3 regions of the Rahnella sp. NRRL B-41462 genome follow, and region 3 is predicted to be linked to each of the others. Evidence: predicted binding sites of a transcription regulator. Region 3 holds the regulator's gene; each other region holds the start of a gene.
The links. The regulator PurR, encoded in region 3, represses purine synthesis genes. The targets are predictions, from matches to a motif close to CANGCAAACGTTTGCNTG.
Positions count from the first base shown of each region.

Region 1: UC14_RS05475 (NCS2 family protein) is a predicted target of PurR. The motif match lies at 4,473-4,490, and genes of this name have one in related genera.
Region 2: UC14_RS08110 (neutral zinc metallopeptidase) is a predicted target of PurR. The motif match lies at 4,754-4,771, and genes of this name have one in related genera.

Region 1 is NZ_JYDF01000015.1:51,137-59,334, reverse strand. Features, by position in the region: gene dtd (D-aminoacyl-tRNA deacylase) at 1-145, shown strand, start outside; gene fabY (fatty acid biosynthesis protein FabY) at 179-1,111, shown strand; gene UC14_RS05480 (AsmA family protein) at 1,179-2,873, opposite strand; gene UC14_RS05475 (NCS2 family protein) at 3,027-4,418, opposite strand; gene gltS (sodium/glutamate symporter) at 4,657-5,868, shown strand; gene UC14_RS05465 (PTS cellobiose transporter subunit IIC) at 5,923-7,248, opposite strand; gene recG (ATP-dependent DNA helicase RecG) at 7,480-8,198, opposite strand, start outside.
Region 2 is NZ_JYDF01000028.1:18,862-27,059, forward strand. Features, by position in the region: gene UC14_RS08090 (phosphoserine transaminase) at 1-322, shown strand, start outside; gene ypfH (esterase) at 402-1,052, opposite strand; gene UC14_RS08100 (tRNA(Met) cytidine acetyltransferase TmcA) at 1,161-3,137, opposite strand; gene UC14_RS08105 (DUF441 domain-containing protein) at 3,139-3,591, opposite strand; gene UC14_RS08110 (neutral zinc metallopeptidase) at 3,706-4,578, opposite strand; gene purC (phosphoribosylaminoimidazolesuccinocarboxamide synthase) at 4,798-5,511, opposite strand; gene bamC (outer membrane protein assembly factor BamC) at 5,568-6,647, opposite strand; gene dapA (4-hydroxy-tetrahydrodipicolinate synthase) at 6,664-7,545, opposite strand; gene UC14_RS08130 (glycine cleavage system transcriptional repressor) at 7,691-8,198, shown strand, end outside.
Region 3 is NZ_JYDF01000005.1:63,170-71,367, reverse strand. Features, by position in the region: partial or broken gene UC14_RS01740 (alkene reductase) at 1-35, shown strand, start outside; gene gloA (lactoylglutathione lyase) at 197-604, shown strand; gene rnt (ribonuclease T) at 697-1,413, shown strand; gene UC14_RS01725 (Grx4 family monothiol glutaredoxin) at 1,489-1,848, opposite strand; gene UC14_RS27265 (hypothetical protein) at 1,829-1,957, opposite strand; gene UC14_RS01720 (C40 family peptidase) at 2,311-3,210, shown strand; gene UC14_RS27260 (YnhF family membrane protein) at 3,376-3,465, opposite strand; gene purR (HTH-type transcriptional repressor PurR) at 3,800-4,825, shown strand; gene punR (DNA-binding transcriptional activator PunR) at 4,862-5,767, opposite strand; gene punC (purine nucleoside transporter PunC) at 5,904-7,115, shown strand; gene cfa (cyclopropane fatty acyl phospholipid synthase) at 7,476-8,198, shown strand, end outside.

The sequences.
Region 1 (8,198 bases), on a different contig from region 3:
GCCACAGGAAGCGGAGCGGTTATATCAGTATTTTTGCGGGCAGTGCCGGGAAAAGGGCATTGCTACCGAAACCGGACGCTTTGCAGCGGATATGAAAGTGGCACTGGTGAACGACGGGCCGGTGACCTTCTGGCTACAAGTCTGATCCATAAGGCATAACGCCGGAGAGAAAGCATCTATGTATCATCTGAGAGTACCGACGACCGAAAAAGAACTGGCCGCCTATTACCGATTCCGTTGGGAAATGCTGCGTAAACCGTTGCATCAGCCGGAGGGTTCAGAGCGTGATGCCTACGATTCCATCGCACATCACCAGATGGTAGTTGATGAGGAGGGCGAACCGGTGGCGGTTGGCCGTTTATACATCAATGCCGATAATGAAGCCTCTATCCGCTTTCTGGCGGTTGATCCAAATGTACAAGACAAAGGGCTGGGAACGCTGGTCGCGATGACCCTGGAGTCTGTGGCGCGTCAGGAAGGGGTGAAACGAGTGGTCTGTAGCGCCCGCGAAGATGCCGTGGATTTCTTTGCCAAACTGGGTTTTGTGAATCAGGGCGAAATCACCACGCCGCAAACAACCCCGGTTCGCCACTTCCTGATGATAAAACCCATCGAAACGCTGGATGATATTCTGCATCGCCCTGACTGGTGCGGTCAGCTTCAGCAGGCCTGGTATGACCACATCCCGCTCAGTGAAAAAATGGGCGTGCGTATCAGTCAGTACACCGGCCAGCGATTTGTCACCACGATGCCGGAAACGGGCAACCAGAATCCGCACCATACATTGTTCGCTGGCAGTTTGTTTTCGCTGGCAACGCTGACCGGCTGGGGGCTGATCTGGCTGCTGCTGCGTGAGCGCCATCTGGGCGGCACCATTGTGCTGGCGGATGCGCATATCCGTTACAGCATGCCGGTGACCGGCAGGCCGCGTGCCGTTGCCGACCTGGGCTCTGTCCGCGGTGATCTCGACCGTCTGGCTCGCGGGCGGAAAGCACGCGTGCAACTCGAAGTGAATTTATACGGCGATGAGACAGACGGCGCGGTGTTTGAAGGCACCTATCTGGTATTGCCCGCCGCGCCCGGCGCACCGCTGGAGCCTGAAATTAACTGATTGGTTTCTACCCAAAATAAAAGGCACCGCCATTGCGGTGCCTTTTGCATTTTTGGTGATGCCTGGATTAAGGAGTAGCAGATGCTGGCGTACCGGAAACCAACCCGTTTACCATTCTCTGGTCAATTGTCTGGCTGCCGTTTATCTGCAATGTCCCGCTGAGCGTGGGTTTGTAATCCACGTTTGCCGGCATCTGTCCTTGCAGATTCAGCTGCATATTAGCGTTACCTTCCAGCGCCACATGTGGCCATCCCCAGTTTTCCAGCTGATTCGCCGGTACTGAGCGGGCGGTCATCTTCACAGAGAAATGGCGCTGCGGCTGCTGATCAACCGTCGCACTGGCTTCCAGCAATCCTTCTTTGGTAAAGGCGCTCAGCTCAGAAATATTCACCTGACGGTCGTTCGCCTCCAGGGTGATGGAAGGACGGCGCACGTCATTGCGGTTAAATGTGGCTTCACTTGCATTCAGATTCAGCTTACCGCTCCAGATCCCCCACTGATGATTACGCGCCAGCAACAGATTGTTGCCGAGGCCATCAAGTGCCGTCAGCTGGAAGGGGAACTGCGGATTGATATCAATAATCAGGTTCCGGTTAGCAATGAACCGGCTGATAAAGACTTCAGACAGCGAATCCGGCAGTGCCTGATTCCAGAGTTGTTTCCAGTTTTCCGGCAAGGTGTATTCCAGCCCCGCAACAGACACTTCATCAAGCTGAAGGCGTTTGTTGGCGCGCAGCCAGTTGCCGGTCGTGCGCAATAAACTGCGCTCCCAGCGCGCCGTAGCTTGTTTGATCGCAATGCCCTGCGGCGAAAGGTCGAGGCTGATGATCGGATCCTGAATATGCAGGTTTCCATCAATCATATCCGTCGCATTCAGGGTGATTTCGCCGTCATCACTTTGCCAGTCGCCTTTTTCGAGCGTCAGATCCTGCACGGACAAATCAACGTCGCTGAATGCCCAGTCTGTTCCCTGCAAACGCGCGTCGATCAGATCAAGTCGCTGAATAGTCACTTTTGGCAGGGTCTGGAAGTCGTCGAAGAAAGCAGAAAGCGGTTTGGATGTTTGCAGACGCACATTGCTCAGCCGCAGGTTTTCTATGTTCCAGCTGCCATCGGCGGCCTGCGTCGCTTTACCCGTTAACTGACCGCGAGCCAGATCGCCGCCAAAATTACTCAGCGTCAGATTCTTATTATTGATGTTGCCCTGAATCAGCACATTTTCGGCCGGCAGTCCGTTGACCGTCAGGCTGGCGGCGCTCAGCTGGAAGTCAGCTTTATCGCCTAAAAGCTGATTGGGTTTTGGCTGCCACGGCGAAATACCGGCGTTAATCTGCTGACCCTGAATGTCTAAGCCAGCGGTATTGCCGGTGAGCGCCATTTTACTCAGTTGCAGGGTATTGGCCTGCAATGGCAAATTCATTGACGAAGGACTGACATTGAGGCGTCCGCTGACCAGCACGACGCGATCGAAAAAACGTGGCTCGGTGATCTGACGCCAGCTTAAATCCAGATCAACTTCACCGGCATTCAGCACTTCCGGCTGATTCTTCTGCCCGAAGATGACATTGGTTAACGTCACCCGACCCGGCGACGACCAGTTATGGTCGAGTTTCTCCACGGAGAGACGGTACTCGCTGTTATTGCTGACCCAGCGGCTGACCCAGCCAGCAGCCCAGCGGGTTTGTAATAGGACGTACACCAGCACGATCGCCAGCACCAGAAGTAAGGCGAACGTCAGCAAAATTTTACCGATAAATCTCATCGTCTGGAGCCCTGTAACGGGAAAATGGAAAAAGATTCTTTGTTTATGCCGCAAACAGCGAATTTTCTCAACAGGTTAGCCAAATGGAGGTAATAAAAAGCGGCAGAGGTTCCAGACCCTCTGCCGCTGTTGCACGCGGATTACATCCTGCTTTTACTTCTCGTGAGGGAAAACCAGATTCAGAACAATCGCAGTAATGCCGCCCGCTGCAATGCCAGAAGAGAGAAGGGTTTTCAGCCAGTCCGGTGCGAATTGCAGGATCAGCGGCTGCTGAGAAACACCCATACCGACGGCGAGAGAAAGCGCCATGATCATAATCGCGCGGCGATTCAGACGCTCGCGGGAAACAATGCGCACACCCGAAGCGGCAATGGTACCGAACATCACGATGGTCGCGCCGCCCAGTACCGGTTCAGGAATATGCTGCACAAATCCCGCAACAGCCGGGAACAGCCCGAGGATGATCAGCATCAGCGCGACCACAAAACCGACATAGCGGCTGGCAACGCCGGTCAGTTGAATGACGCCGTTGTTCTGCCCGAAGCAGGAATTCGGGAAGGTGTTAAATACAGCAGAAAGCATCGAGTTCAGGCCATTGGCCAGAACGCCGCCTTTGATGCGCTTCATGTACAGCGGGCCGCTGACCGGTTGCTCAGAAACGTCCGAGGTTGCGGTAATATCACCGATGGTTTCCAGCGATGTCACCATGAAAATCAGCATCAGCGGGATCAGCAAATTCCAGTCAAAACCCAGTCCGTAATACAGCGGCGTTGGTAATGTTATCCAGTTGCTTTGCGCGGCTGGCGCAACGGTTGGCAACATGCCCGTCATCCAGGCCACCAGATAACCCACCGCCATGGCGATAACCAGAGAGGCGACACGCAGGTAAGGGTTACGTTGACGGTTCAGCAGAACAATCACTACCAGCACGACGGCAGCCAGCAGCAGATTTTTCGGTGCCCCGAATGTGTGATCGCTCATGGCCGCATAACCGCCGCCGATAGACGTCAGACCGACCTGAATCAGCGACAGCCCGATAATCATCACCACGATGCCGGAAACCAGCGGCGTAATGATGCGACGTGCGAGATGCAGGAAACGGGAAAGAATGATTTCAGTGCAGGAAGCCAGCATCAGGGTGCCGAACAGCGCCGCCATCATGGTCGGCACATCCGCACCGCCATTTTTCAGCGCCATTCCGCCCATGATCAGCGGCGCAACAAAGTTAAAGCTGGTGCCCTGAATCGAGAGTAAACCCGAGCCGACCGGTCCCCAGGTTTTAATCTGCAAAATAGAAGCCAGGCCGGAGGCGAACAGCGACATGCTGATGATGTGCTGCGTGTCCTGCGCGGGCAAACCCAGCGCCTGGCAAATCAGTAGTGCTGGTGTGATTACCGCAACAAACATCGCCAGCAAATGCTGACAGGCGGCGAATAACGTTTGAGGTAATGGCGGGCGGTCCTCGAGCCGGTAAATCAGTTCACTTTTTTGCTGGCGGGAAAGATCGGGTTGCTGTGTTTCTTGTTCTGCGGTTTGCGAACTCATGCTGTGGCATTCCAATAAGCGGCAAAGCGGGCATTTTTATTGAAATTAACGACAAAAGCAATCGTTTGCTAATGGCAATATTCCTCGACTGGTTTTGGATTGGACGGGATTTATGGCCTGTTTTTCTTGCCTGACGCAGCTTGAATGACTTCTAATTCAGCTTCTGGGAAAAAACATGTCAGTGAAGTTTTTATAACTCGATAATTTTATTGGATTTATTTTAAAATGGAGTTCGTCAATGATTCAACTCGATACCTACGGCACCCTGGTTGCCGCCACGTTGGTGCTCCTTTTAGGACGGAAATGCGTCCAGTCGGTCAAATTCCTCAAAAAATACACCATTCCTGAACCCGTTGCCGGTGGTTTGCTGGTCGCTTTATTGTTACTGATCGCCAACCAGATAATCGGCTGGGAAGTCGGTTTCGACATGTCTTTAAAAGAGCCACTGATGCTGGCATTTTTTGCCACGATCGGTCTTAACGCCAATCTGGCAAGTCTGCGGGCAGGCGGTAAATCGCTGTTTATGCTGGTGTTTGTCGTCGTGGGCTTACTGCTTTTGCAAAATGCCATCGGTATCGGAATGGCGAAAATGCTCGGGCTGGATCCGCTGATGGGGTTGCTGGCGGGGTCGATTACCCTTTCAGGTGGCCACGGCACCGGCGCGGCATGGAGCAAGCTGTTTATCGAGCGTTATGGCTTTGAAAATGCGACGGAAGTCGCGATGGCTTGCGCAACTTTTGGTCTGGTGCTCGGCGGTATTATTGGGGGGCCGGTAGCGCGCTATCTGGTCAGCCATTCTTCCACCCCCAACGGAAACCCCGAGGATATGGTCGATCCGAGCGCATTTGAGAAACCGTCGATTGGCAGGATGATCACGCCACTGGTGATGGTTGAAACCATTGCCCTGATCGCGATTTGCCTGATGGCAGGGACATATGCCGCCAGTCTGTTGCAAGGCTCGGCATTTGAAATCCCAACCTTTGTCTGCGTGCTCTTCGTTGGTGTGATCCTGAGTAATATGCTGGCATGGCTCGGTTTTTATCGTGTCTTCGACCGTGCGGTATCCGTGCTGGGTAACGTCAGTTTGTCACTGTTCCTTGCCATGGCATTGATGAGCCTTAAGTTGTGGGAGATGGCGGCACTCGCCTTGCCGATGATGGCGATTCTTATCGTTCAAGCCCTCGCGATGGCGCTTTACGCGATTTTCGTGACTTATCGCGTGATGGGGAAAAACTACGATGCGGCGGTGTTGGCGGCAGGACACTGTGGTTTCGGGCTGGGTGCCACCCCGACGGCCATTGCCAATATGCAGGCGATCACCAACCAGTTTGGCCCTTCGCATCTGGCGTTTCTGGTGGTGCCGATGGTGGGCGCATTCTTCATCGATATCGCCAATGCGATTGTGATTAAACTCTACCTGATGCTGCCTGTATTCCCGGCTATAAGCTAAAAAAACAGGCACAGAAACATCGCTTCTGTGCCTGACGATTCCTTCCCGTCGGGTTTATTGTGCCGCGTCCGCCTTCTCAGTGAACACCTGTTCGGCCTCAGCGGCTTTTTCCTGCGTCAGTAACTGCTTCTCGTAGACTTTGAAGAATGGATAATAAATTACCATCGACAGTGCCATCAGCAGGATAACCAGAACCGACACTTTGAAATCCCAGCCCATCGCCCAGGCCGCCCCGATCGGTGCCGGCGATGTCCAGGGGACCAGTGAAATCATATGCGGGAGCAGATCCGTCGATACGGCCAGATAGGCGATAACGGCATTGACCATCGGTGCCAGCAGGAAGGGGATGAAAAATACCGGATTCATGACGATAGGTGTGCCAAAAATCACCGGCTCATTGATATTGAAACAGCTTGGCACCAGACTGAGTTTCCCCATGGTGCGCAGATGCGCTGACTTACTGCGACAAAACAGCAGGACCAGTCCCATTGTCGCGCCGGACCCGCCAATCACGATCAGGAAATTCCAGAATGCCTCGGTCATGATGTGCGTCATGGGTAAACCGGCAGCGAGATCTGTCTGATTCAGGCCGAGATTGGTTAACCAAAAAGCCTGCAACATGCCAGATACAATGGCCGAGCCATGAATGCCGGCGAACCACAACAGGTGGCAAATCAGCACGGCGAGAAGTACAGCAGGCAGTGAGTCTGCGGCAGAAATCAGGGGTTCGAACAGCGCCATAATCGCCTGTGGCAGCAACATATCAAACCCTGACTGGACCAGTAAGCTCAGCGGGAAAAGTGTAATCACCACGGCCACAATCGGGATCAGTAAATCAAACGAATGCTTAATGTTTGAAGGTACCTGTTCGGGTAAACGGATACCGATATTGTATTTTTTCAATAACCGCGTCAGTTCGGTGACATAAATCGCCACCAGAATAGCCGTAAAGATCCCCACGCCGCCCAGCGCCGTCGTCGACATCTTTTCATCAATCTGCGGTGCGGCGACCAGCAGGAAAGACATCAGCGCCAGCATTGCGGTCATGAACGGGTCTAGCTTGTAACTTCTTGCCAGATTGTAGGCAATCGATGCCGAGATGTAGATGGACATAATGCCCATCGTCATATTGAACGGCGTCAGGATCTGCACTTCATATTTTGCCGAGAGCGCCAGCCAGCTTCTGGCGAAGCCCCATGAAGATTCGGGCGAAAATGGCGGGTGAACAAAAACCAGTAAAAACGAACCAACAATCATAAAGGGCATTGCTGAGATGAAGCCATCACGCACTGCCATGACATGTCGCTGTGAGGATAATCGTGCGGCGAAGGGGCTGATTTTCTGTTCTATAAAAGTGAAGAGGGATTGGCTGATACTCATGATGATTTGGCCTTATGTTGAGGACATCAGACAGGGTTGCCTTAATTATCATCAGTGTAGTGACGGGAGGTGAAACCGGTTACCGGCTTTTCCCCACTCTGTGAAGGTTATCAAATAACCAGTGCGGAGAGTGGTTTTGGGGGCACAATAGGGAAAAGAGAAGAGAATATGTTGGAAACAAAACATCATTTTTAATAATGATTTGATGAAGTGAATGAGCGAAAAGAGAGATCAGGCGTTGGTGTAACGGACTCTTTCTGGCAGCCAGCGCTCAATCAGGGCTTTGGCATGATCAGGGAATTGTTGCTGCAGATAACGCGCAATGCGCTGTACATCCGGGATCATCGCCTGATCACGTAATAAATCAGCGACTTTAAATTCAGCACTGCCGGTCTGGCGCGTGCCCAGTAGTTCACCCGGCCCGCGGATTTCCAAATCCTGCTGTGCGATAACAAAGCCATCGTTGCTGTCGCGTAAAACCTGCAAACGTTTCTGCGCTGTTTTGCTGAGCGGCGTTTTGTAGAGCAGTACACAGTGAGAAGCAACGGCACCACGTCCAACGCGCCCACGTAACTGGTGCAACTGCGCCAGCCCTAAACGCTCCGGGTTTTCGATAATCATCAGGCTGGCATTCGGTACGTCAACGCCGACTTCAATGACAGTCGTTGCCACCAGAAGCTGCACTTCACCCTGTTTGAATGCCTGCATAACGGCCTGCTTTTCCTGGGCTTTCATACGACCGTGAACCAGTCCAATATTCAGCGCCGGGAGTGCCTCCTTCAGGCCTTCCCATGTGGCTTCAGCGGCCTGCGCTTCCAGCATTTCCGATTCTTCAATCAGCGTACACACCCAATAAGCCTGACGATTTTCCTGCTCGCAGGCACTTTTGACACGGCTGATAATGTCACTGCGGCGGGTGTCCGGAATGGCGACAGTAGTCACCGGCGTGC
Region 2 (8,198 bases), on a different contig from region 3:
CGTCGGCGGTCTGGAAAATATGGAACAAACCAACCGCCATAAAGCAGAACTGTTGTATGCAATGCTCGACAACAGCGACGGTTTCTACAATGGCTGGAGCAGCAAAGCCGACCGTTCACACATGAACGTTGCGTTTAAGTTGCCGGATGCGGATCTGGAGAAGAAATTCCTGGCCGAAAGCCAGGAAGCTGGCTTCTCAGGTCTGGCAGGGCACCGTGCGATTGGCGGCATCCGTGCCTCTATCTACAACGCCCTGTCACTGCCAGCGGCAGAAAAGCTGACGAACTTCATGGATGATTTTATGCGTAAAAACCGCAAATAATCGCCTCAGTCAGACATTAAAAAAACGCCCCCGGTTGTGATGCAGCCGGGGGCGTTTTTCAATAAAAGTGGCAATAAAATCAGTGCTGATGCGACTTCGGTTCGTAATTTTGCAAATGCGCTATCGCCGTATTAATCATGTGCGAATCCAGCCCGTGTCCCATACCTGGCTGAAGATTGAGCGTACATTCACAGCCCAATGATTTCAGACGTTCTGCCGCACTTTTCGACTGGAACGGATTAATCACCGGATCCTGTTCGCCATGAATGAAATGCACCACCGTACCGGCGGCAATCGGTTTTTCCGGAAGCGTTGAAAAACGCCCGCTGAACGCGATAATGCGCGACGCCAGATGCTCTTCCACTTTCGTCGATTCCAGCGTCATGATGGTGCCCTGCGAAAAGCCGACTAATGTGGTGTGTTCCGGCGTAACGCCGGTTTTTTGCTGCCAGTCACGGACAATCTGCACAAAAGCTGGCATTGCGGCATCCACTCGCGGCTGACGGTTTTGTTCGGTCACGCCCTGCACGGAAAACCACTGGAAGCCCCGGCCAAAATCACAAATATCCGGGCTGCCGACGCTTATCACCTGCGCCTGCGGGAATGAAACAGCGAAAAACTTACCGATTTCGCCCATAGAAATCGGGTTATCACCCACGCCATGAAATAATAAAATCAGCTGGTTAGCGATTTCTTCCGGCTGCTGGACGATAATTTGTTCTGAGCTCATTGCTCTCTCCCGTTGTCATTTAATGAGTTCACTATACGCCGCCCGCCGGTCAGTGAAATCGGGTTTTATTGAACGAGTCTTTCCATTTTTTGCAATGAAACCGCTGATTTATTCAGCCATTCCCGCGGCTTTCAGCGCCTGTCGTGTCTCCTCACGCCAGCGCGAAACCAGCGCTTTACGGCCGGAAAGCTTCAGCGACATGACGACTTGCGCGACACTTTGCCCCTGTTGCAGATGCGCACGCAACGCCGTCAGTGGCAAAGTGCTGTGCAACAGCACGCGACTGAGCGCCGGTAAACTGCTTTCCAGCGGACGATGGGCGAACGCAAATCCGTTCAGTTCGCGCCAGTCGGCATCATCGGGTTGCGTATCCGCAGTGGTATCGAGCGGCAGGGTTAAATCCATCTGAGGCGCCAGCCAGCGCCAGTCACGGTCAAGCTGATGCACGGCTCTGTCCGCCAGTGCCTGCCCCGCCGCGCTCAGCGGTAATATCGCCATCGCGGCATAACAGCCGCTACTGGCTTCTTTCTGCATACTGACGCGCACCAGCCGGAATCCGGCCTGTTGCCATAATGACGCCAGATCTGACGTGTAGCCAAAACTCACCGACAGGAAATCCAGCCCCGCCTGCTGTTTTTGCGCTGCTAACAAATCACGGGCAATACCCCGACGGCGAAACGCGGGATGTACCGCAATCCGGCTGACACGCCGTGAACGCATAACGGCAGCCTCGGGGAAACCCGCGTGCGCGGCGAGAGACTGCGCCACCAGATTACCGCGCGGACGTCGCCTGCCCGCCCAGACTTCCTGCGCCAGTTCAGCACTCAGCCCGCCTTCATCCACCAGCCATAATGCGCCGGTCAGGGTGTTTTTCTGTCGTGACGCACTGAATGTCATGCCCGGCGCATCCAGCAAACGCCGCAGATCCAGCGGCGACGTGCGGTAGTGCGCGCTGGTCAGCAGGCCGTAGAATTCCTCTAACAGCGCCGGTTCACTCAGCCAGTCGTCGGCATCAATGGAGAAAATTTCTGATGTGCCGCCCGTCTGTTCTGCTACAGGCAAATGCTCGTCAAACAACAATAACTGACTGATAAACGGCTCAAGCGTGTCGGATGATGACCAGCGGACCGGGGAATTCAGACGCAGGTCATGCCACCGCGGCAGGGATGCACAGAATTTAAGTAAGAACCCGCGTCCGGTGCCTTCATATCCCTGAACCGTAGTGGTCAGTAACACACGCGGAAAAGCCGCGATAATTTCCGAAAGCATCGGCGTCGGAATTGCCGCCGCTTCGTCGATAATCAGCCAGTCAATGTCCGTTACCGCGCCTTCGCGGCATAATGAAAGCAACGCATCCGGCGCGATAAAGCGGGCAGACTCTGTTTGATGATTGAGAATCTGGCTGGCTGAGGCTTTCGCCGGTGCGGTTACCCAACAGGTGCCCGGCCACTGTCTGGCAAGCATTCCCGCCAGCGTCGATTTGCCACGGCCACGGGCAGCCGTCAGCACCCATACGCCGGACTGAGCCTGCATCAGTTGTTGTAAAATCTGCGATTGTTCAGCGGTGGGCTGACCGTCGGGTGGCAGCCAGTCGGGTGCTGCTGGCAGCGGGGGGATATCAAAAGGCTGATCCTGCCGGCAAACCGTAATGTTGCGATCTTGTTCGAGCAAAGATCGGAAACGGCGGATGAAACGCGGCGTCGGGATCGCCTGCGGTTGTTCGCTCCAGCGCAGGCTGTCCGCGTCCGGCGTGTCAGACCAGGCGTTCCATTCCGGTATTAGCAGAATCAGCCAGCTTCCGGCTTTCAATGTGCCGGAAAATACCGCCAGCGCCTCGGCATTGAGGCCATAACGCGCATCAAACACACCGTGAAAAATGTCCTGTCCGAGCAACGTCTGCGCAACTGAAGGCGGGCAGGATGTGACGCCATCAGGCGGTGAATCACTCAGCCACAGCCAGTCACCGGCACTTTGGGCAGCGAACAGAACAGCCTGTTGTTCACACCACTGCGTCCCGCCACTGAACACCAGCAAACGCCGGACACCCAGCCGCTGCATCTGCTGCTGTAGCAACGTCGCAGACATGTCAGGTTTTCCCGACAATCATCGATAACAGACCGGCAGCAATCAGCGGCCCGACCGGTACGCCTTTAAACAACGCCACGCCCAGCACGGTGCCGACTAACAGGCCAGCCACCAGATGCGGCTGCGTACCCATCAGCGTCAGGCCACGTCCGCCAAGCCACGACACCAGCACACCCACCAGAATGGCGACAATAGATTTCCAGTGGAGGAAAGAATGCACCATGGTGCTGGCGCTGATTTTTCCGCTGGCAATCGGCGCCATCACGCCAATGGTCAGAATAATAATGCCGATAGTCAGGCCGTATTTTTCTATCCACGGAAAAAAACTGTTCAGTGGCGTAATACGCACCGTGAGGAGGAAGAACATTGCGATGGTGACGGCGCTGTTGTGGCTGATAATGCCCAGACCAGCGAAAACAAGTAAGATCAATAGGGTTGGATCGAGAAAAGCCATGGCATTCCCAGCGGTTCAACATGAAAATGAAAGAGAGGCCCGGGGAGCCTCTCTGGATCGGTCATTGATTATTGAACAGTTTTTAGCAGCAGACCAGCGCTTCCTGCCACTTAATCAGCGGCTGGCAAAGGTATTACACTGATCCGGATTACCGGTATCGAAGCCGCGTTTGAACCAGGTATAACGCTGCTGGGAAGTACCGTGAGTGAAGCTGTCCGGCACCACGCGCCCCTGACTTTGCTGTTGCAACCGGTCATCGCCGATGGCCTGCGCGGCATCCAGCGCTTCTTTCAGATCGCCCTCTTCGAGAACATTTTGCTGCTGCATCGCGTGCCCCCAGACACCGGCGTAACAGTCAGCCTGTAATTCCATTTTCACCGACAACTGATTTACCACAGTCTGCGACGCGCCCTGCTGCATCTCGCGAACCTTGCGTTCGGTGCCCAGCAAATTCTGCACATGGTGGCCGACTTCGTGCGCCACCACATAGCCCTGCGCAAAATCACCGCCCGCGCCGAGTTTGTTCTGCAATTCCTGATAGAACGACAGATCGATATACACCGTGCTGTCCGCCGGACAATAGAACGGCCCCATCACTGACTGGCCGGTGCCACAACCGGTGCGGGTCGCGCCGCGATACATCACCAGTTTGGGTTCACGATAAGTCATGCCCTGCCGCTGGAAAATCTCTTTCCAGGTGTCTTCCGTCGAAGCGAGGATCACCGAGGTGAATTTTGCCTGCTCGTCATCTTTCGGGCTGATGGATTGTGACTGTGTTTGCTGCATGCCGCCGGACTGACCGCCGTCAATCAGCGGAGTGAGGTCGATACCGTAATACCCGGCCACCAGCACCACGATGATGATCACGATACCGCTTTTGCCACGGATCGGCAGGCGCATTCCTCCGCCGCCTAAACCGCCGCCGTTAGATCCCTGTCCGCGTCTGTCTTCTACATTGTCGCTTTCGCGACGCCCTTGCCAACGCATAGATACCTCCAACCTGTTTTTTTAAGACTAGCCAGCACACGCAGTTAATACCATCTGCGAAAGGACGTAAGTTTAGTGGCGGAGGAATTAAATGAAAGGAATCAGTGTTAAAACAAGAAAATTAAATGCAGGAAAGAGAACGGGTGACGGAGGCCATCACCCGTTTAGTGCATACCGCGTAAACGATTGCGTAGTCTGGCTAAAAAAATAACGTGCAGCTTAGTCCAGTTTCACACCGATACGGTGAGCGACTTCTTCGTAAGCTTCGATCAGGCCACCCAGGCTCTGGCGGTAACGGTCTTTGTCCATTTTGTTCAGGGTTTCTTTATCCCACAGGCGGCTGCCGTCAGGAGAGAACTCATCACCGAGCACCACTTCCCCGTTGAACAGACCGAATTCCAGTTTGAAGTCGACCAGGATCAGACCGGCATCATCAAACAGTTTGCTCAGCACGTCGTTGGCTTTGTAGCTCAGCTCTTTCATGCGCGCGAGGTTTTCTTCGTTCACCCAGCCAAACGTCTTGCAATACGATTCGTTGATCATCGGGTCGTGCATGGCGTCATTTTTGAGGAACAAATCGAACAACGGTGGGTTCAGTTCCAGACCTTCTTCAATGCCCAGACGTTTTACCAGCGAACCAGCAGCACGGTTACGGATCACGCATTCAACCGGGACCATATCCAGTTTTTTCACCAGCACTTCGGTGTCAGACAGCAGGCGTTCCATTTGAGTAGGAATACCGGCTTCTTCCAGCTTAGCCATGATGAAATGGTTAAATTTATTGTTAACCATGCCTTTACGGTCGAACTGCTCAATACGCTGACCATCCAGTGCTGACGTATCGTTACGGAACTCCAGTACCAGAAGGTCCGGGTTTTCGGTGGTGTAGACGGTTTTCGCCTTGCCGCGATACAACTCAGCTAACTTTTGCATCTTTACTTACTCCAGTGGAAAAAACAGATGTAAAAAGGGGCCGGAGCCCCTTGGTATTATTTTGCGTTACTCTGGCTAAACGCGGCCTGCATGACCGCCACCATCGCATCGTTCTGCGACTGGCTGAGAGCATGTCCTTTTGGATCAAGGAACTGCAAACTACTACGGTTGTCGAGGTCGCCAACCTGAAGTTTGTAATCACCGGAAGTCAGCCCCGGATCTTTCGCACCCAGTGTCTGCCACGCATCGTCATTCAGCGGTTTGTAGGTCACAGACAATGTGCCTTGCGGACGGCTGCTGTCGGTCACTTTCATGCCGACTTTTGTCAGGGCATTTGGCAGGCGATCCCACACAACACCGTAGCTCTCACGAACAATCAGCACCGGCAGGCCGGTATCATCTGCACCGCTCTGAACATCAATCTCACCAACACGACGGTTGTCGAGGCGTGCCTGAGTATCCTGCTGCACTTTATCCAGGTTCGCCGTGATGGCGTTCATCATCTGGCTGTTGTAACGCTGGATTTCAGCAGAAGAGGTCACAGGTTTATCCTGTTGTTTCAGCTCAAGCGTTTTCACCGTCAGTGCTAACTGGTAACTCTGCTGTTTCACGCTGATCTGATAACGCCCCTGATACTGGAAGTCTTCATCCGCACGATTCCAGTCAACGAAATCGGTGGTCAGTGTCTGGTTAGCATCATCACGGTTGGCAATTTTGAAATTATTTTGCTCAACCGCTTTCACGACGTTATTCCACAGATCACGGTTCTGCGCGGTATTTTCCAGCAACACGGTGCTGCTGTTGCCAGAGAATTGCGTCTGGGAACCGCTCAGCAGCGCCAGTGGCTGGGATGGTGGACGGATGTCGAGCTGTTTGCCCACGGCGCCCTGCATTGATCCTGCCTGAACTTCATACGTTCCGTTCTGCACGGGAAGAATCATCCCGACCGGCGCTTTCAGCTCATGCAGACCTGACGCATCCAGGTAGGCTTCATCGCCACTTACCTGGCGTTTGTAACGTTGATCGCTTGAACAGGCGGCCAGCAGCATGATCAGGGAAACCCCGACCACTTTTGCTACGGCCGTTTTCTGCAATCGGGTCATCTGGAAACTGTTCTTGTCAAATAAAGAGGCCATCAAATCTTCCTAAGAGTTACAGCAAACCGGCGCTTTTTAATGCTTCTTCCACGACCGGACGGGCAGCATCTGTTAACGGCGTCATAGGCAGACGCATCGTATCGGTTGCCATCAACCCCAGTGCCTTACAGGCCCATTTCACCGGGATTGGGTTTGCTTCTACAAACAAATTCTGATGCAAAGGCATCAGGCGCTGATTCAGGCGACGCGCTTCGGCAAAGTTGCCAAGCGCTGCCAGCTCACAAAGTTGGGCCATTTCACGGGCAGCTACGTTAGCCGTGACGGAAATAACGCCCTTACCACCGAGTTGCATAAAGTCCAGACCGCTGGCGTCATCGCCGCTCAGCAAAATGAAATCTTCATCATCAACCAGCACTTGGATCTGACTAACCCGACTTAAGTTCCCTGTTGCTTCTTTAACAGCAACAATATTCTTCAATTTTGCTAAACGCGCGATAGTCTGCGGCAACATATCGCAGCCGGTACGTGAAGGCACGTTGTAGAGAATTTGCGGCAAAGAGGTATTTTCAGCGATGGCTTTGAAGTGCTGATACAGACCTTCCTGCGTCGGACGGTTGTAATAAGGGGTGACTGTCAGGCAACCAACAACGCCACTTTTTTCAAAACGTTGCGTAAGAGAAATCGCTTCAGCAGTCGCGTTTGCGCCAGTGCCTGCGATAACAGGGATGCGTCCATCAGCCAGTTCCAGCGTCTGTAAGACCACGTCACCGTGCTCTTCATGGCTCAACGTGGCCGACTCGCCGGTCGTGCCAACGGAAACGATCGCCGCAGTACCACTGGACACATGATAATCAATCAGTTTTTTCAGACTCGCGCGATCGACAGCACCTTTGGTGTCCATCGGCGTAACCAGTGCAACAATACTTCCCGTAAACATTGACCTTCCCCTCCACAAACAGGTCACTCATGGTACTTTTGACACCACTGCAAAAGCAAGCAATCAACGAGCGGTAACCGCTTGTCCGGCGGTTTTTTTTATGTTTACCTTGGGAATACTCCCAAGCACGACAGGAAGACCTATTTTGCCGCAGCCACAACAACATTATCTCGTGATCACCGCCTTAGGCGCTGATCGTCCGGGTATCGTCAACACCATTACCCGTCAGGTCAGCAGCTGCGGCTGTAATATTGAAGACAGCCGTCTGGCGATGCTCGGTGATGAGTTTACGTTTATCATGCTGCTTTCCGGAAGCTGGAACGCGATTACACTGATCGAATCCACCCTGCCGCAAAAAGGCGCAGAGCTGGAATTATTGATCGTGATGAAGCGAACCAGTGCACATGAACGCCAGCCAATGCCTGCTACGGTCTGGGTGAAAGTGGAGGTGAAAGACTCTCCGCATCTGATCGAACGTTTTACCGATTTATTCGATACGCATCAGATGAATATCGCCGAACTTGCCTCAAAAACGCGCCCGGCAGATGCCGCCACGCCGGCGCAGTTATCGATTCAAATAACGGCACACAGCGCAGCCAATACCGATGCGGCAATTATTGAGCAGGCGTTTCATCAGCTATGTACAGAACTGA
Region 3 (8,198 bases):
GTGCGCAAGGCTATACCGATTATCCGACACTGTAATAATTAAAAAGAGTGATTCACTTCTTGCAGCAGAAGAGGCCCTCCTTCTGCTGTTTTTTTTGGTCAGTCATTCAACAAGCCGTCGCCGTAATACAGACAAAACGGCGGCTATCAGTTAGGCTTGACCCGTTAACTCTCATCCTGCAAATAAAGAGGAACCTATGCGTTTACTCCACACCATGCTTCGCGTTGGCGATCTGCAACGTGCTATCAGCTTCTATACCGATGTTTTAGGTATGCGTTTGCTGCGTACCAGCGAAAACACTGAATATAAATACTCTCTGGCTTTCGTCGGTTATACCGAAGAAAGTGAAGGTGCAGTGATCGAACTGACCTATAACTGGGGCGTCGACAGCTATGACATCGGCACGGCTTACGGTCATATCGCATTGGGCGTTGATAACGTCGCGCAAACCTGTGATGACATCCGTAATGCAGGCGGGAAAGTGACCCGTGAAGCCGGCCCGGTCAAAGGCGGATCTACCATTATCGCGTTTGTAGAAGATCCGGACGGCTATAAAATCGAGCTGATCGAATCCAAACACGCAGGTCAGGGGCTGGGGAATTAATCTTCCCCGAACACTGACAGGGGCGCAATCGCGCCCTTTTTTATTGACCCATTTTTGCCACAACCCTGCAAGTGGCGGCAAAATTTGCCATAATGCGTGCTGAATTCGATGAAGATAAGAAACTAATGGCCGAGAATAGTGACATTAACGCCCTGAGAGGCCGTTTTCGTGGTTTTTATCCCGTGGTTATCGACGTAGAAACCGCCGGATTTAATGCCAAAACCGATGCGCTGCTGGAAATTGCAGCCATCACCCTGAAGATGGATGAGGACGGCTGGCTGCAAAGCGATGAGACCGTGCATTTCCACGTCGAGCCCTTTGAAGGCGCGATACTGGTGCCGGAAGCCCTGGCGTTTAACGGTATCGATCCGACCAATCCGTTACGCGGTGCAGTCAGTGAATATGAAGCCCTGCACGAGATTTTCAAAGTCATCCGTAAAGGGATGAAAGAGCAAAACTGTAACCGCGCGATCATCGTGGCGCACAACGCCAATTTTGATCACAGCTTCCTGATGGCAGCGGCTGAACGTGCCGGACTGAAACGTAATCCGTTCCACCCTTTTGCCACGTTTGATACCGCCGCATTAAGCGGGCTGGTGCTTGGGCAAACGGTGCTGGCAAAAGCCTGTATCAGCGCGGGCATCGTCTTTGACAGCAGCCAGGCACATTCTGCGTTGTATGACACCGAGCGCACAGCCGAGTTGTTCTGCGAGCTGGTCAACCGCTGGAAACGCTTAGGCGGCTGGCCTCTGGCGCTTTCAGACGAAGAAGTCGAAGACGAAACAGCATCGGAAGAAAATCAGCAATAACAACTTTTGCACCGAACTGAAGACAAAAAAAGAGCGACATCATGTCGCTCTTTTTACTTTCCGGCCGAAAAACCGTTAGTCTTCTGTCGTATTACTCTCTTCAGAAGATTTGTATTTCTCAGCGGTTTCTTTGATCAACTGCTGCAGTTCGCCGCGCTGGAACATCTCAACCACGATGTCGCAGCCGCCAACCAGTTCACCGTCAACCCACAGTTGCGGGAACGTTGGCCAGTTAGCAAATTTTGGCATCTCAGCACGGATGTCCGGGTTCTGCAGGATATCCACGTAAGCGAAACGCTCGCCACAGGCTGAAAGCGCCTGAACAGCCTGAGCGGAGAAACCGCAGCTTGGCAGTTTCGGCGAACCTTTCATGTACAGCAGAATCGGGTTTTCAGAAACTTGCTTCTGAATTTTTTCAATTGTTGGAGTGGTCATTTCTTGCTTCCTCAAGCCGGTACAGGCTGTCACGATCATTACTCTTCACGCGCAGCATAAAGAGACGGTGCGCAATCACAATACCTTCTATTGTAACGATGGCAGCCATCAGATAAAAACGCCATTTTTTGTGGGGTCTTTCTCAATACTGGCATTTTGTTTAACAATCTTTAATGTGTGCGCTCAGGCTCACATCTTTAAACATTCATTGAGAATAACATTTTTGGCGTTCACCGATAACGCCAGATTTGCAAAATTCCATTCTTTAACTCAAATATTAACACCATGAAAAGTGGTTATTTTTTTGACTAAAAATGGCGGTTATTTCGACATAAAAAAAGCCATTAACTTTTTCTCACAATATGATCTAGAATCGAGTCAATTCGTGCTTTTTTGTCAGGTTCTTTTAGGCAATACTCTGACATCCCTGATGTTTAACCTACCACTCATGGTAACGAAGCTATGCGCTTACTGTTCACGCTTTTTGTGCTGCTCTTTACCCAGCTATTTCTGAATATGGCACATGCATCGCCGCAGACACGTGTTTCTGCCGATCAGCGTAAAAGCCATGTTAATCAGGCTGCACCTGAAGAACGGCGAAAGCGAAAAACGGTGGCCGCGAAAACCAGTAAAAAAACTAAAATCGCGCCAGTGACAGAACAAAAAATTCAGGACAAGAATTCGAAGAAGAAAGTTAAAAGTACCGAACTGGCTAAACGAAAGACCACGACGGAGAAAAGTGTCAAAACGACCCGGGCCGAAAGTAAAAAAGAAAAGACACTGAAGACCACGCGGGCCGAAAGCAAAACAGAGAAACACGCCAAAACCCGTTCACTCGCGAAAAACAGCACGGAAAGGGTCAGTAAAAAAGAAGCGTATGGCCGGCACCGTAAAGGTAAAAAGCCCGAAGAAGACAGCAAACCGATTACGCTAAGTGCAACGCATAAAAAACGCTATCAGCATGCCCAGCAAACGGCGATGACCAAACTGATGCATCAGGTAGGAAAACCATATCGCTGGGGCGGAACCTCGCCGAATACCGGTTTTGATTGCAGCGGCTTAGTCTATTACGCCTACAAAGATTTGATCCGTATTAAAATGCCACGCACAGCGAATGAAATGTATCACCTGCGCGATGCGGCTCCGGTCAAACGCGGCGAACTTGAAAGCGGTGATCTGGTGTTCTTCAGAATCAATAACCGCGGCGCTGCAGACCATGTTGGTGTTTACGTGGGGAACGGCAAGTTTATTCAGTCTCCAAGAACGGGCGAAGACATTAAAATCACCTCTCTCGGCGACGATTACTGGCAAGATCATTATGTGGGTGCACGCCGGGTAATGACGCCGAAAACGATCCGATAATAAACAATTCGTTAAGTCTGAAGTTTCGCTAATCAGCCATTGAATAGCATTTAACGAAGAGTTTCTGCAGGGAAGAGTATCGGCGGTAACGGCCACTGCGTAAAATTGAAAAGGGCGATTCCTGTAACAGGAATCGCCCTTTTTTATAGCGGTTCACTTACTGAATCAGTTCATCACCGCAGTGAAGCTGAAAGCGATAATCATAAGCAAAGCGCATACCGTGGTGATCAACGATAATTTCAGGTTGCTGTCCATCAAACCCCCCTTTCGGATCAAATTGTGGCATTTTTTAAGCCACACTAATTGTGTGCCAACGCATTTTCGCATAATTAACATTTAAAATCTTGTGCTGAATGACAATGTATCCCTGAGAATTTTACTTCCACTTTCCTGCATTATAAGAGAAAATTGTCGGTTAACACGCCTGTGTGCCGGTTGATTTCACCCGAGAGCATTTCACGCCTCATTCTGAAGAATCCACCCAACGATTTCACTGCCCTTTTAGAAGCCAGCAGTGAGATCCACGCAAGCAAACGATTAACATAATGCTAACGTGCTGAAACACGTGAGTTCAGGAGTCATTGTTTACATGGCAACGATTAAAGATGTCGCAAAGCGCGCTGGCGTTTCCACTACAACCGTGTCGCACGTCATCAATAAAACACGTTTCGTCGCCGAAGAAACCAAAGAAGCGGTTCTCCTTGCAATCAAAGAGTTACATTACTCGCCGAGTGCTGTAGCCCGCAGTCTGAAGGTCAATAACACCAAAACGATCGGTCTGCTTGCCACCTCCAGCGAAGCGCCCTATTTTGCCGAAGTGATTGAAGCCGTAGAAAACAGCTGCTTCTCCAAAGGCTATACGCTGATTTTGTGTAACTCGCATAATAATCTGGAAAAACAACAAGCCTACCTGCAAATGCTGGCGCAAAAACGCGTCGATGGCTTGCTGGTGATGTGCGCGGAATATCCTGATGAGTTGCTCAATATGCTCGAGGAGCACCGTTCGATCCCAATGGTGGTCATGGACTGGGGCGAAGCGCGTAAGAACTTCACCGACAGCATTATTGATAATGCTTTCGAAGGGGGTTACATGGCCGGGCGTTATCTGATTGAACGCGGTCATCGTGATATTGGGGTGATCCCGGGCCAACTGGCACGTAATACCGGCGGTGGCCGCTTCCAGGGTTTTGTGAAAGCACTGACTGAAGCCAATATTCCGCTGCGTGACGAATGGGTGGTTCAGGGCGATTTCGAGCCGGAATCGGGCTATCAGGCGATGCATAAAATTCTGATGCAGAAGCACCGCCCGACTGCCGTATTTTGTGGCGGCGATGTGATGGCAATGGGCGCAATCTGTGCCGCAGACGAACTGGGCCTGCGCGTTCCTCAGGATATTTCCGTGATCGGTTACGACAATGTGCGTAACGCCCGTTACTTCTCCCCCGCGCTGACAACCGTGCATCAGCCGAAAGAACGTCTGGGTGAAATGGCCTTTACCATGTTGCTGGACAGAATTGTCAGTAAGCGTGAAGAGTCTCAGACCATTGAGGTGCATCCGAAACTGGTCGAACGCCGTTCCGTAGCCGATGGTCCGTACCGCGATTACCGCCGTTAACAGATATCGAACGCCTGCAGATGCAGGCGTTTTTTTCTAATCACGCAGCCATTCCTGATTCATGGTTTCTGTATCGCCCATATATTCCAGCAACCAGGCCAGCGAGGGTGACGGATTGCTTTGATCCCACGTCAGGCAACACGGGCTGTCGGGAAACGTATTTTCCAGCGTCAGCACCTGCAACTTTTTCTGTTCTATCCACGGCGTGACGCGATGAACCGGCATCATACCCACGCATAAGCCTTCGGTCAGGCATTCCAGCGCACAGGTCCAGTCTGGCACGACCAGCCGCCGCTGGTTATCAAGCGTCCATGTATCCCGCTTAGGCAATGTCCGGGAGGTGTCTTCCAGACAGAGTGCAGGATAAGGCCGCAACTCATCATCATTCAGCGCGCCGGATAACTGAGCCAGCGGATGTTGCGGGCTGACGACGCAATGCCAGTCCATAAATCCCATGTCACGAAAACTGAAGCCCCCGCCAACCGGTATCGCGCGTGTAGCACCGATCGCCACGTCTGCCCGCCCGTCAACCAGCGCATCCCAGACACCATTAAACACTTCTGAGTGAATAATGAGTTCGGTGTCCGCAAAATGGCGGTAGAAATCGAGCACCAGACGCCGTGTCCGTGCGGGTTTTACAATCCGGTCAACCGCCACACGTAATTCGCCGCGCCAGCCGTTCGCCACCTGCTGACACTGCCGGCGCGTGGCTATCATTTTTTTTGTCAGAATCCGCGCTTCATCGACAAAAACCTTTCCCGCAGGCGTCAGTACCACGTCACGATGGCGACGTTCAAACAACGGCACGGCCAGCCACTGCTCAAGCTGACGGACGGTATAGCTGATAGCAGAAGGCACACGGTGCAAATCTTGCGCTGCCGCACTAAAACTACCTGTTCTTGCCACGGCATCTACCACTTCAAGGGCGTATTCTGACCACATAATTCAGCCTTCAATATTTTTGATAGCAGAGTGCAAATATTAGCGTTTCACAAGCCTGTTATCAAAGCGTTAAACTCCGCCTCCGGTATGTAATCTGCATCACATCATCTGCAATAAATAAATTAACGAGACGATAATGAAACCCTCCTTTGGATTTATGCTCTATCTTGCGGGACTGAGCATGCTGGGCTTTTTAGCCACTGATATGTATCTGCCTGCGTTCAGCGCCATGCAAACCAGTCTGATGACCAGCCCCGGAATGATCAGCGCAAGTCTGAGCATTTTTCTCGGCGGATTTGCTCTCGGTCAGTTGTTATGGGGGCCGTTGTCAGACAGGATCGGCCGTAAACCGGTATTGCTTCTTGGTCTGACACTGTTTGCGGTCGGTTGTCTGGGCGTTATCTGGGTTGAGAATGTACGCGCCCTTCTGGCCCTGCGCTTCTTACAGGCGATGGGCGTTTGTGCCGCCGCAGTCACCTGGCAGGCAATCGTTGTTGACCGTTTCTCTGCCGATGTGGCAAAAAAAACCTTCGCCAGCATTATGCCGTTAGTAGCTCTTTCTCCGGCACTGGCACCATTACTTGGTGCGTGGGTGCTCAATCATTTTGACTGGGAAGCCATTTTTGCTCTGCTGACCGCAGTCGCCGTCGTCCTGGTGCTGACGACGCTGACTCTGCGTGAGAATAAACCTGCAAAACAAGCGAAGGCTGATAAAACAGGGTTTGCGACGTTACTGAAATCGCCTGTTTACAGCGGGAATGTCATGATTTATGCCGCCTGTTCAGCCGGATTCTTTGCGTGGTTAACGGGTTCACCGTTTATCCTGAGCGACATGGGTTATTCACCCGGTGCCATCGGGCTGAGCTATGTCCCGCAGACTATTGCTTTCCTGCTTGGTGGTTTTGGTTGCCGTGTTGTGATCAGCAAGCTGGACGGTAATAAAATTCTGCCATGGTTACTGGCGGGTTACGGCGTCAGTATGGTGACTTTGTTCTGTGTTGCCATGTTCACGGATGCCGGGCTGATTAGCCTGCTGATCCCTTTCTGTCTGATGGCTTTGGTGAATGGTGCAACCTACCCAATTGTTGTCGCAAATGCATTAATGCCGTTTCCTGCTAATACAGGCAAGGCGGCAGCATTGCAAAATACGCTGCAGCTCGGGTTGTGCTTCCTTGCCAGCTTGCTGGTTTCCGCATTTATTGTGCATCCGCTCATGGCGACAGTCACGATCATGCTGTCTACACTATTGTTGGTAGTTTTGGGTCGCTGGCTCTCTTTGCGGCATGAAATCACGCAAGACAATGGACAGAAATCAGAGCAGGAAGCTCAGACAAGGCATGCTAATTAATAGTGATAATACCCTGATGTAACAGTCACTTAACGGGCATTTTCATTCATCACGATTAACTATTGAGAATGCCTGCCAGCGAGCCTATACTCAACAAAACCAAATAAAATAGCACTTTTACAAAACTTTTATCACATACTTAAGCCAGACGCGCGGACAGTGTCACACTTATTTTTTTGTACTTTTTCAAGGATGATTTTCCTGCACGTCTTACGGCGCGCAGGCGTTCTTCTTAATTTCCTCTGTTGGTGTCGAATATCGGGCGAGGCGCTAGTCGTCTGTTCTCATAAAGACCTGCAAAAATAGCCTTTGCTTTTCCCGGCAGGTTAATAAGTCAGAAGAGAAAGTGATGGAGAAGCTATGAGTTCATCGTGTATAGAAGATCAAAGCATTCAGGACAATCAGTGGTACCGGATCGCCAGTGAAATGCTGGCGATGGCAGATATTCAGGTAAACGGTAATCGTCCTTTCGACCTTAAAGTAAAAAACACTGACTTCTTTAAGCGTGTTTTACAGGAAGGTTCTCTGGGCCTCGGTGAAAGTTATATGGACGGTTGGTGGGAATGCGACCGTCTGGATATCTTTTTCCAGCGCGTTATTCGTGCCGGTTTGGAAAGTAAACTCCCCCACCATTTTAAAGATACTTTACGTGTCGCCGCAGCACGCCTGACCAATCTGCAATCCCGCAAACGGGCGTGGATTGTTGGCAAAGAGCATTATGATCTGGGCAACGATTTATTTACTCTGATGCTCGACCCGTACATGCAATATTCCTGCGGCTATTGGAAAGAGGCCACTACGCTTGAAGAAGCACAGGAAGCAAAACTCAAAATGATCTGTGACAAGCTGCAATTAAAACCGGGACAGCGCTTGCTGGATATCGGTTGCGGCTGGGGTGGATTATCAGAGTTTGCGGCAAGAAATTATGGCGTGAGCGTTGTGGGTGTCACGATTTCTGCTGAACAACAAAAACTGGCTCAAAAACGCTGTGAAGGGCTGGATGTCACAATCCTGCTGCAGGATTACCGTGACCTTAATGATCAGTTTGACCGCATTGTTTCTGTCGGGATGTTTGAGCATGTG